3 regions of the Clostridium novyi NT genome follow, and region 2 is predicted to be linked to each of the others. Evidence: riboswitches for the same ligand, from Rfam matches in the RefSeq annotation. Region 2 holds a riboswitch; each other region holds the start of a gene.
What was found. Region 2 has a riboswitch for cobalamin ahead of NT01CX_RS02290 (energy-coupling factor ABC transporter permease). Riboswitches for the same ligand answer to the same signal wherever they lie in the genome.

Region 1 (4,272 bases), 810 kb from region 2:
CATTTTCCAAAATCTAATTCTTTAAACTCTTCAAAAATCATTAAATCCTTATATCTACAATTAGCTATTATTTTAGATGAATCTATGGCTCTTTTAAGAGAACTTGTAATTATTACATCAAAATCTAGCTCATTTAACTGACTTAATTTCTTATTTAAATTCTCACATTGAAATATTCCTGTACTAGTTAGTTCACAATCAGTTACACCAAAATATACTTTTTTAGTATTTAACTCTGATTCTCCATGACGTGCTAAATATAATGATGTCATAGTAACCCACATCCTTTAAATGATAATAGCGCTAACATAAATATAATTTCTGCTATTTCATTGGCAGCTCCAAGTGTGTCTCCAGTCATACCATCAATTTTAGAATATATAAGCTTTTTATATATTTCAATGAATAAAACTGTAATTAAGAGTAAAGCTACATACTTATATCCTATAAGCACATATCCTATTGAAATTGATATTATAAATGCAACAATCACTCTAAAAGGTTTTACTTTTCCTACAAATACTCCTCCAAGTCCCCCTTCTTTTCTTGCATAAACAGAAAAACACATAAGTAGTGTAACAACTGTTTTTGCAACTACAGGAGACAATATTAAGGCTATTATTATATATTTTTTGTTTAAACTATTAAGTACTGCATATCTAAGCATAAAGTCAAATACTATAGCTATAGCACCATTAGTTCCAACTCTACTATCTTTCATTATTTCCAGCATTCTTTCTTTTTTTCTTGAAGAAAATATACCATCACAAGTATCTGCAAGACCATCTATATGAAATGCCCCTGTAATAATTGTATTTGCTAAAAGTGCTAATACAATGGGAAGTGTACCTAAAATAAATTTAGATGACACAAAATATACAATAGCATTAAATCCTCCTATTATCAGTCCAACTAGTGGAAGATATGAAATCCCTTTAGCAAAGGAATCTTCTTTTACATCAATTTCTATATTTATAGGAATTCTAGTAAAAAACTGAATCATTAATATTAAATTTTTCATAAATTCTATCCTCACTTAACTTTTATTGGTATACCACATACAACTAAATATACCTCACTTGCCCTTGAGGCTATATATTGATTTATTCTACCTACTATATCCCTATATACTCGTGCTAATTTATTTTCTGGAACTATTCCATAGCCTAATTCATTAGTTACAAGTATCATAGTACTATTTCCTTTAATAGCTTCATTTAAAAGCTTCTCAAAATTTGTTATTATCTTCTTTTCTACTGTATCCAAAGTAGTGTTATCTGCTTCTTCTATTTTATCTCCAATATAATCAAACATAAAATTTGAAGTCATAATAGTTACACAATCAAGTAACATACCATCATATAAATTATTCTTTTCTCTTACTACTTTATCTAAACTTTTGTATCCTTCATAGGTATCCCAAATTTCTGGTCTGCTTTCTTTGTGTTTTTTAACTCTATGCTTCATTTCTTCATCAAATGGTATTGATGTTGCTATGTATAATATTTTTTCTCCAACATTTTTAGCTATATTTTCAGCATAACTACTTTTACCACTTCTTGCTCCACCGGTTACTAATATAATTTTTCCCATTTTTATCACCTTATATCAATTAAATAATCATCAACTATAGATGCTTCTTCAAAAGTTGCCATATTGCACATAATATCAGAAGCTGCATCTATTAAATCAAAGGTTAGTGGACATCCACTTCCTTCTCCTAATCTCATATTAAGATTAAACATAGGTTCTAGTTTAAGTTCCTTCATAATAAGATTAAATCCTGGTTCTTTAGAAGCGTGAGATGGTATCATATATTCTTTAGTTAAAGGATTTAATTTATATGCAATTAATGCAGCAGCACTAGATATAAATCCATCCATAACTATTGGAACTCTATAGTATGCAGCTCCTAAAAAGCAACCAACAAGCCCTGCAATATCAAATCCACCTACTTTAGATAGTACATCAATAGGATCTTCCTTATCTGGATTATTAATTTTTATAGCTTCTTTAATTACCTTCTTTTTATTAATATAAGCTTCTTCTGTAATACCAGATCCTTTTCCAACTGCAATATCAGCACTACATCCTGTAAGAACCATTAATATTGCACTACTTGTGCTTGTATTGCATATTCCCATTTCTCCGGTACCTAAAACACTATAGTTTTCCTTTGTTAACTCTTTAACACTCTCTATACCAATTTCTATAGCTTTTATAGCTTCATCTCTTGTCATAGCACTGCCTTTAACCATATTGTAAGTGCCCATTCTTATTTTCCTATTCACTAAACTAGGATGACTTATTTCTGCATTGATACCAATATCTATAACCTTTATATCCGCATTAGCATGTTTAGATATAACCGCAACTCCAGTTAATCCTTTAAGCATATTAATTGTTTGTATAGCTGTAATTGATTGAGGGCATGCACTCACACCTTCTTCCCATATCCCATTATCAGCAGCCATAACTATAGTACACTTTTTCTTGCACTTATTCTTAACATTACCTGTTATTCCTGATATTTGCATTGCTATATCTTCAAGTCTTCCAAGACTCCCAAGAGGTTTTGCAAGTTTATCCAATCTTTTTAATGCTTTATCCATAATAGTAGTATCTAATGGTTTGATTTCCTTTAAAACAGTCTCTAATAAATTCATGAATTTCCTCCTAAATTCAAAATAAAAAACCGCACCTATTAAGATGCGGGAATATATAAAGCAAGCCAAAAAAGTTGTATCTACAATACAACTTTAACTTTTATATCTTCCCACCGAAGACTTAAATAATCGTACATTAGGCAGGTTTCCTGGCTTATGGATCATATTACTTTCTAACCTTCTCCTTATGGATGGCAATTTAGATTTCATCCTCATTTACAGTAGCGGGGGCTGCAGTGGATTTTAACCACTTTCCCTTTTACCTCTTATAATAGAGCACCTAATGACTTATTTAATTTTCTCAATTGAAAACTGTTGTGATTATATCATTTATTATATGTAAAATCAAATTACCATCCTACTTGAACATGATTATCATCATAATGACTGGTATCATTTTGAAAAACTAAGTTATATTTTCCGTCAGCAACATCAATTTTAGTAAGACTAGTTTGTCCCATTACAGGAAGCTTTACAATATCATCAAGTGTCATATTTTCATTAAAATAATGAAGTAGCATTTTTAATGTCATTCCATGTGTAACTATTAGTATCTTTTTATCTTTGTTTTTTCCTAGTATCTCGTTCATTGTAATATCTATTCTCTTTATAAGATCATCGTATGTTTCTCCACCAAAAGGCTTATATTCCTTAGGACTATTAAATAAATTATCTAATTCTTTGGTATACATAGGGTTTTTCTCTATTTCATCAATGGTTAATCCTTCCCAATCACCATAGTTAAATTCCTTTAATCCATCATGCTTTATAATTTCAATATCCTTATTTCCTTTTATAATTTCTGCTGTTTTATATGCTCTTTCTATAGGACTTGAATAAATAACGTCTATTTCAGTATCCTTAAGTCTCTCACTTAATGCTTTAGCCTGGGAAATTCCAAGTTCCGTTAAAGGAGAGTTCTTCCACCCTTGTAATCTCTTATTTAAATTCCACTCAGTTTGTCCATGTCTAGTTAAATATATTGTAGTCATATATTAATTCACCTCTTATATTTTTAGTATTTTTATTATATCATATATTTTAATAATTAAAAAAATCTCTGCACCTTATAGTGTAGAGATTTTGTTTTTAAAGTTATTTTAAAAGTAGTACTTTATTAGTACTTTAATTGAATACCTTGATTTTTAGTAACATTTAGATTTATTATTTCCTCTTGGAATGCTTTAAGTAAAGCTTTTTCCAAAACTTTTTCTTCATCAAAATTAGGAATATCCCTACAAATAGCAAATACCTTTTTAACATCACCTGTTACATTTCTATAAGTTAATATAACATTTGGCTTATCATATTTTACTTCTAATATTTTTATTCCTAATGTTAATTTTGAGTAATTTTCTTTGTTTACTTTTAATTCTATTAGTTCACTTAGCTTTTTAACATCTTCGTGTTGATTTTCAATTATTATTAATTCTTCCCCTACTTTATACTTACTCATAACAATTCCTCCTTAAATCTTAATATTTGTATATTAAATATTACATAACCATTTAATTAGTATAATATTTAGTTAACTAAATTATTTATATCTTTCACATAATATTTAATAAATTTAATTAAATTTATTAAATATTTAATTCTGTATCAC
Region 2 (4,272 bases):
TGTATAAGACTTCTCCTGAACTTGGTTTTAATATACCATTAAAGTTTAAAAATAAAGTAGATTTCCCAGCACCATTTACCCCTAAGAAAGCTATCTTTTTTCCCTTTTCTATTTTTAAACTTATATTATTTAAAGCATTGGTTCCATCTTCATATTTAAAACTTAAATTTTTAGTTTCTAATATGTACTCTTTCATTAATTTTCCTCCAAATATTTAATATAGCCACAGATAATAAACTCTGTGGCTTTAAATATAAAAAATCTATAGTTAAATTTACATTTAAAATTTATACTTTACAATCAATAAAACTATCTGAAAAAATATTATCATTCCTATGTTTTTATAAGATATTTTATATCTTTTTTCTATTACATTAATCTCACCATTATAACATCTTGCTTCCATTGCAGTATACATATCTTGTGACTTTTTATAAGCTCTAACAAACAAAGTAGTTACCAATTGTCCTAATGACTTATACCCCTTTTTTACAGTAGAATAACCAAGTCTACCTGTTTGAGATATATAAATTGTATTCATAGTTTCAAAAAGTACAAATATAAGTCTATATATAAGTCCCATAAGTTCTATAAATAATTTAGGAACTCTTAACTTTTTTAGAACAGATAAAATTTCAACTATTGGCGTTGTAAGTGCAAGAAAATATAAGCATGATACTGATGCCATTGATTTAAATAATATCTGCATAGCATTATATATTCCCTCTTTTGTGCATCCCATAGTGAATCCAAAAATTTTAAAACTAAATAAAAACTCATTATTATACCCAATATTTATAGCTATTGTTATGATTCCTATAACCAAAAATACTAATGGTATTAATATTAATTTATAATAAGATATAAATGGTATCTTAGCTTTATACAATGTCATAAAAGACATTACTAAAAATATAATTATAGACACTAATATGTTATTTAAAAATATTCCACAAAACATAGTAATCATAGAAAATAAAAATTTTTCCATTGGATTTACATATCTTAATTTTGATATGTATGATAATTTATCTATTGAAATCATTATTTCTCACTTTCGTTATTTTTCTTTTTTCCCTTTGCATATCCAAAGTAATATCCTACTATTCCTGCACCAATAGCAGCTTGAAGTGCAAATAGTAAACTTTCTATTTCTCCACTTGGTGGTTCCCATACAGGTGAAAACCATGGTTTATAATTTTTATCTACTTGTGTAATAGCTTCTTCTGCTTGGTCATCTGAACCTGCAAATTCAGCACCTTTTGTAAAAATCAAAGGAGCAACAGCTATTACTACAACTAAAATTCCAAGAAATATATTCTTTTTAAACATAGATTTATTATTTGTTTTCTTTTCAGTATTCATACTATACCTCCTTTGAAATAACATCTAATTCTTCAAGTTCATTTTTGTTATAATTGAATAGAAGATTAAATACTATAACAGTTAAAATTCCTTCACTTATTGCAAGTGGTATTTGAGTTATAGCAAATATACCCATAAACTTTCCAAGTGACATCATAAATCCACCAGTCTTATCAGGGAATGCTAGTGAAAGTTGTATAGAAGTTGTAACATAAGTCATTAAATCCCCTAATGCTGCTGCAAAAAATATTGATATACTTCTTGATAAGTTTAATTTTCTTAATAGCTTGTACAAATAATATGATACTATAGGTCCTATAACTGCCATAGAAAATGTGTTAGCACCAAGAGTTGTTATTCCACCATGGGCAAGAAGTAATGCTTGGAATATGAGAACAATTAATCCTAAAACACTCATAACTGCTGGTCCAAATAAAATAGCTCCAAGACCAACTCCTGTTGGATGTGAACAACTTCCTGTAACTGATGGTATTTTTAAAGCTGATAGTACAAAGGCAAATGCTCCAGCCATAGCAATAAGCATTTTTATTTTGGGGTTTATATTTACCTTTTTCTTTATAGATATAAGTCCTTTAATTACAAAAGGTACACATAAAGCACCCCAAATTCCACACCACATTGGTGGTAAAAATCCTTCCATTATATGCATGGCATACGCTGTTCTAACAGTAAACATGCCCACAAAGAACACTAATAGAAACAATTGATACTTTCTTTTTAATTTCATTTACTAACCTCTCCTTTTTTTAGTTTAACAACATTTTGACTTTAGGTTTTTTCCAAAAAAGAAAACCCCTTCCAATAAACGTCAAGAGGTCAAAAAAAGTGTATAATATTTCATTAAAACACCCCCTATCATCCGTAGAGTTCATTGGTGTACAAAAATAGGCAGGTCTTCTGACTTGAGTATCATAATTTTTCTACCCTTCCCAATATCTTAAGATACCAGTGGTTTTGTTAAGAAAAACTCCTCTCTTACAGCGGCGGGACCGTGTGGGACTTTCACCCAGCTTCCCTTTTCACCAGTTCATAATCAAACTTTCAATTATAACTGACACCTACTTTGTATGTATTTTATATTTTGTTGTCGATATTGATTTTATATTGTTTTTAAACAAATTGTCAAGTTATTCCTCAACTTTTATAACAATAAGTATTTATATACTCTACAAAAATTCTTATAATTCAACTTATTTATAAACTTGTCCATATCATGTTTCCCACTTATGCCAACTCTGCTTATTTTATAGATTTCTTCATTTCTATCTGTCCATTTACAGTGAGTTGTAACAGCCATTTTATATCCAGCAGCTTTAACTGCCTTTATACTATCTTCATTATATTTTCCATATGGATAAGCTATATATTTTACTTTTTTATTTAATAGCTTTTCTAATTTTTCTTTAGAATCTAAAAACATCTTATATTGAGCCTGATAACTTTCTTTAGTTAATTTATTATGATTTGTTGTATGGCTTTCTATATCAAAACCATCCTTTTGCATTTCTTTAAGCTGATCTAAAGTTAAATATTCACCTGTTCCTATATAGTCACTTATCATAAAAAATGTGGCTTTAAAATTATATTTTTTTAGTATAGGTATAGCTGTTTCGTAATTATCCTTGTACCCATCATCAAATGTAAGCACTATGGACTTTTTAGGAATAGGTTTATTATTTTCTAAAAAATCATATAGTTCATCTAATGTCAAAGTATTATAATTATTATCTTTTAAATAGTTCATTTGCTCTTCAAATTTTTCCTTTGGAAGTCTTACAGGATTTCCTTTTTCGTACTTTATAGAATGATACATAAGTACAGGTATACTTTCATTTTTCTCAATTGATACATCATTTGTAGGATTTCTAAGCACTACAGTTTTAACACCAAATCTAACTAATGCTAATGCAATCACAAATAATACTAAAAATAATAGTCTTTTCTTCATAATTTCAATTCCTTTTAATTAATTTTTATAATATTAAATTTTATAATCTTTATTATATCATATTGTTTTTTAGCTGTATAAAATATAAATAATTATATATAAGTTTCTTTTTAGATTATATACAAAAAGAGAGTACATAATATTTTTTATATACTCTCGTAATTATTTTATTTATTATAATTTTTTATCAACATTTTCCTTAGCACGTAAAACATATTTAATTATGTCTTCTTTTAATCTTTCCTCTGAAAAATTCATATATGGTGACATTGGATAAGCCTTTATAGCTGCTATAGGTTCTCCATACTGTGATAATCTAAACTTACTTGTAAAGCTAAGAGCTGGTCCATTTTCCTCAAACATCATTCTTTCAAGTTCATTTGCAATTTTATTTTGGTACTCATTATATTTTTTTAATTGCTCTTTATAATCTGGATTAGTAAATTCATTTTTGTACTGTTCTTCAGCAAAATTTACTTTATTTATATTTTCTTTTAATTTATCTGGATATACTCTAAATAAAGTAACTAATCCATTATCTTTTTCATTTACACAAACAAGATTTGGTTCTTCTTTTATAACATTTCGTAAAGACATTTCACATTCTATTAAGTTTCCTAATATAACTCTATATCCTTCTAAGCCAAAGTACTGCAAATTACACCAAGCTGAAAGAGCATATCCTCCCCCTCTAGAACATTCTAATGTGTATTCTCCAGGAGTATACGCACTTGAATGGTATAGATAAGCCATCTGATCTTTATCTCTAGTTAGCATATCTATATCATTACAGTCTTTAATGCAAATCATGCTACAATTATAACAAGTAAATCCTGTTTTATGAAAATCTATTCCTATAGCGTCAGCTAAATTTAAATTTCTTATATTTGCTACACTTTTTTCTATAGATCTTAAAGTTTTTTCTGAAAACTCCATAG
Region 3 (4,272 bases), 750 kb from region 2:
TTAGAAAAAGAGATTATAAATCAATTGTATATAATAAGTGAGTTTCACAAAAAAGCTATGGGATATAATGATTATATAGGTCATAGGTTAGAAGATAAAAGAGGAAGAACTATAGAACAGTATAAGGTATATATAAAAAGAGTAAAAAGAAAAATTAATGATATAATGCATAATTCACCACAAAATGATTTTGAAGAACTTTTATTGGGATATGGGAAAGATTATTTAAATAGAGCAGAAAAGTCTATAAAAAATATATATGATATTGGGTACTTAGAGATTATGAAAAGAAGTATGGACAGAAATGAAATTTGTTTAGGAAATACTTATTTTAATAGTCTCAGAAAAATAAAATTCATAGAAGCATTAAATCTCGAAAAGTGTTTTTATGACTTAGTAGAAATTGATGCTGCTACTTTTTTTAGAAAGCTTATGAAGAAAAATCTAAAATTAGATTATAAAAAATTAGTGGATAAATTTTGTGAATTTGAAGATTTAGATGATAGAAGCAATGTTTTTTTACAATCACTTATAGCATATCCTACTGAATTTATGAAGTGTTGTAATAAATATATAACCAGCACTAAGTATATGATGTATGATAATAGATTAAACATTAATAAGAGTAAAGACAAATTAAAAAAAATCATAAGATGTGATTATAATATTTTATGTGAAGGGGGTGTAGAAAATTTTACAGAATGTAAGATATAAAGATAAAAAAGCCCTAGTTGAATATGATTTAAATTTAAAAATGTTTGAAGCATATGATTTTAAAATTGAAGAGATTATTCCTGTAAGAAAAGTATATATTTTAATTACTGATAAAGGAAATAAGATTTTAAAGAAAATTGATTATAGTATAAATGAATTAAATTTTATAAATTCAGGAATAAACTATATAAACAAAAATTCCTTCCATAGAGTATTTAATTTTACTAAGACTAAAGATGGAGAAGTTTATGTGAATTGGAACAAAAATATTTATTGTGTCATGGATTTAATTGATGGAAGAGAAAGTGAATATTCAAATCCATTAGATGTAATGGTTGTATCAAGGGGACTTGGACAACTGCATAAAGCATGTGAAGGATTTAGATATAAAAATAAAACAAGGTACCTTTGTGGAACTACAATTGATACATTTAAAAGAAAAGGTGAAGAGTTAAAAATATTTAAAAATGTAGTTAAACTTATAAAGAATAAAACAGAATTTGATGAAATTTTTATAGAGAATGTTGATTATTATATAGGAGAAGTAGATAGAGCTATTGATGTTTTAGAGAGGTCTAATTTTTACAAGTTATGTAGTGAAGAAGATAAAATTATATTATGCCATCATGATCTAGCTCATCACAATGTACTCATCAAAGATGAAGAAGCACATTTTGTGGATTTTGATTATTCTATTATAGATTTAAAGGTTCATGATCTTTGCAATTTTATAAATAAGGTAGAAAAAAGATCAGCATATAATTTTGATGAGTTACATTTTATATTAAATAATTATTATAAACACAATAATCTTACTAAAACAGAAATGGAAGTTCTATATGGCATGATGATATTCCCTCAAGATTTTTATACAGTAGCTAAAGCTTATTATACTAGAAGTAAGGATTGGTCATACGATGTATTTTTAGATAAATTAATTAAAAAGAATGGATTAAAGCAAGATAAGAGAGAATTTTTAGAGAAATTTAGAACAGAGATTATAAAAGAATAGTATTTGTTGATAATATAATGTAAGGTAGTATATAATAACTTTATAAAATTGTATATTAGCTTAGGTGTCTGATTAATTTCAGGTGAAAAGGGAATACGGTGAAAATCCGTAACAGCCCCCGCTACTGTAATGTGGACAAATCTAAAACCACTGGTTTATAACCGGGAAGGAAGAGGAGGATGAAACTAAGTCAGGAGACCTGCCTAAGCTTTGGATAAAGACCTTTCGGTGGGAAAGAGTTGTTATAAGTAGACCTATTTAAAAATTTCATAGGTTTTTTTATGATAATTAAGTACGCTGAAAGGTGTACTTTTTTTATTTATATTGATTATAAGGAGGATACAAATGAAGGGAATAGTAGTATCTTCAAATGCCAGTGGTGGAGGGAAAACCACAGTAACTCTTGGACTTATGAAAGCACTTAAAAATAGAGGCTTTAGTGTTCAAGGATATAAGGTAGGACCAGATTACATAGATACAGCATTTCATAGCAAAATAACGGGAATAGATTCTAGAAATTTAGATTTATTTTTAATGGGGGAAGATGGAGTTAGAGCATCTTTTTCAAGAGGAATGTGTGATTATGCTGTAGTTGAAGGGGTTATGGGATTATACGACGGAAAAGGAATAGACTCAAAATATTCAACTGCCCATGTGGCTAAAACTATAGATTTGCCAGTGGTTTTAGTTTTATCACCAAAGGCACAAGTTGCAACTTTGTGTGCAGAGATAAATGGGATTTTAAATTTTCAGGATATAAATATTGTTGGAATTATATTTAATAATATAACTGAGGGATACTTTAAACTTTTAAAAAAAGCAGTAGAGAAGTTGTGTAACATAAAAGTATTTGGATATTTACCTAAGGATGAAAAACTAGCAATAGGAAGTAGACATCTTGGACTTATTCAAAGTAGTGAGATAGAAATGCTTAATGAAAAAATAAATTATTGTGCGGAGTTAATGGAAAAATATATAGATTTAGATTCTCTTTTGCTTGAATTTAAAAGTTGTATGAGATTTAAAGATGAATTTCATGTTAAAAATAAGGGGTTAAAGATAGCTGTAGCAAAAGACAAAGCTTTTAGTTTTTATTACAAAGAAAATATTGAACTTTTAGAGGAAATAGGAGAAGTTATTTATTTCAGCCCGTTGAAGGATGAAAAACTTCCAGAAGATATAGACTTATTATACATAGGTGGCGGTTATCCAGAGGTATTTAGAGAAGAAATATCAAAAAATAAAAGTATTCTTAAAAGTTTAAAAGAAAAACTAGAGAGTGGTCTTAGATGTTATGCAGAATGTGGTGGGCTTATGTATCTTATGAGTGCTTTTATTGATAAAGGTAATGAAGATGAAACTTATTACAATATGGTAGATTTCTTTAAGGGAAATTCTTATATGACTAAAAGACTTCAAAACTTCGGGTATGCTAAAGTAAATGTTGTAGAGGAAAATCCTATTTTACCTAAAGGATTTAATATAAATTGTCATGAGTTTCATAGATCCAAAATAGAGAGTAATGATACAAAAGCTTATTTAGTTGAAAAAGAAATGTATGATGGAAGTAAAAAGACATGGAATTGTGGATATATTAAAAATAATACATTAGCATCTTATGCTCATATACATTTTTTCGGGAATATTAAATTTATAGATTATTTAACAGAGAACATAAAGGGAGGGAAAATATTTGAGTAACTATATAAAAAGTCCTATGGGAATTGAAAAAAGAAGTTTTGAGATAATTGGAGAGGAAATGGGACCACATAATTTTAGTGAAAGAGAATTTCAAATAGTAAAAAGAGTTATACATACAACGGCAGATTTTGAATATAAAGATTTATTGTATATAAGAGAAGGTGCTATTGATGAAGCTTTAAAACTATTAAAAATGGGAGTAACAATATATACAGATACTAAAATGGCTCTTTCAGGAATAAATAAAAAGGCACTTGAAAAGTTAAACTGCAGGGTAATTTCTTATGTATCTGAAGAAGAAGTAGCAAAAATTGCAAAGGAAAGAGAGATTACACGTTCTATGGCGGCTGTTGAAAAGGCAGTTGAAGACGGAGTTGAATTTTTTGTGTTTGGAAATGCACCTACAGCAGTTTTTAAATTAAAAGAACTTGTAGAACAAGGAAAAGCAAATCCTAAATTTATAATAGCGTGTCCAGTTGGATTCGTTGGAGCGGCGGAATGTAAAGTAGAAATAGAAAAGTTAAACATACCTATGATAACTGTAAGAGGTAGAAAAGGTGGTAGTGGAATTGCTGCATGTATTGTAAATGCACTAATGTATATGTTGGCAAGATAAAAAAGGAAATGAGTGAAAACCATGTTTGAAATGTATGTTGATTGTGATGGTAAAAAACTAAGATGTGGTTATACAACAGGTTCTTGTGCAGCGGCGGCGGCAAAAGCAGCTACAAGGATGTTATATTACGGTGGAAAACTTGAAAAAATCACAATAGATATTCCAAAGGGGATAGAAATTACTGTGCCTATAGGAAACATAGAAGTTGGAGAAGATTATGTTAAATGTT

Region 1: linked by a shared signal. The riboswitch ahead of cobT (nicotinate-nucleotide--dimethylbenzimidazole phosphoribosyltransferase) and the one ahead of NT01CX_RS02290 (energy-coupling factor ABC transporter permease) in region 2 are both predicted to bind cobalamin.
Region 3: linked by a shared signal. The riboswitch ahead of NT01CX_RS10545 (cobyrinate a,c-diamide synthase) and the one ahead of NT01CX_RS02290 (energy-coupling factor ABC transporter permease) in region 2 are both predicted to bind cobalamin.

What each region holds. Positions count from the first base shown of each region.
Region 1 covers NC_008593.1:1,271,051-1,275,322, reverse strand. Annotated here, with positions in the region: gene cobC (alpha-ribazole phosphatase) at 1-272, opposite strand, end outside; gene cobS (adenosylcobinamide-GDP ribazoletransferase) at 269-1,021, opposite strand; gene cobU (bifunctional adenosylcobinamide kinase/adenosylcobinamide-phosphate guanylyltransferase) at 1,033-1,593, opposite strand; gene cobT (nicotinate-nucleotide--dimethylbenzimidazole phosphoribosyltransferase) at 1,599-2,666, opposite strand; cobalamin riboswitch at 2,788-2,965, opposite strand; gene NT01CX_RS05940 (histidine phosphatase family protein) at 3,017-3,658, opposite strand; gene NT01CX_RS05935 (hypothetical protein) at 3,784-4,122, opposite strand.
Region 2 covers NC_008593.1:465,567-469,838, reverse strand. Annotated here, with positions in the region: gene NT01CX_RS02305 (energy-coupling factor ABC transporter ATP-binding protein) at 1-196, opposite strand, end outside; gene cbiQ (cobalt ECF transporter T component CbiQ) at 281-1,045, opposite strand; gene NT01CX_RS02295 (energy-coupling factor ABC transporter substrate-binding protein) at 1,045-1,365, opposite strand; gene NT01CX_RS02290 (energy-coupling factor ABC transporter permease) at 1,367-2,113, opposite strand; cobalamin riboswitch at 2,256-2,463, opposite strand; gene NT01CX_RS02285 (polysaccharide deacetylase family protein) at 2,528-3,334, opposite strand; gene NT01CX_RS02280 (pyridoxal phosphate-dependent decarboxylase family protein) at 3,509-4,272, opposite strand, start outside.
Region 3 covers NC_008593.1:2,261,167-2,265,438, reverse strand. Annotated here, with positions in the region: gene NT01CX_RS10555 (spore coat protein) at 1-714, shown strand, start outside; gene NT01CX_RS10550 (CotS family spore coat protein) at 755-1,726, shown strand; cobalamin riboswitch at 1,772-1,948, shown strand; gene NT01CX_RS10545 (cobyrinate a,c-diamide synthase) at 2,072-3,427, shown strand; gene NT01CX_RS10540 (precorrin-8X methylmutase) at 3,420-4,043, shown strand; gene cbiD (cobalt-precorrin-5B (C(1))-methyltransferase CbiD) at 4,065-4,272, shown strand, end outside.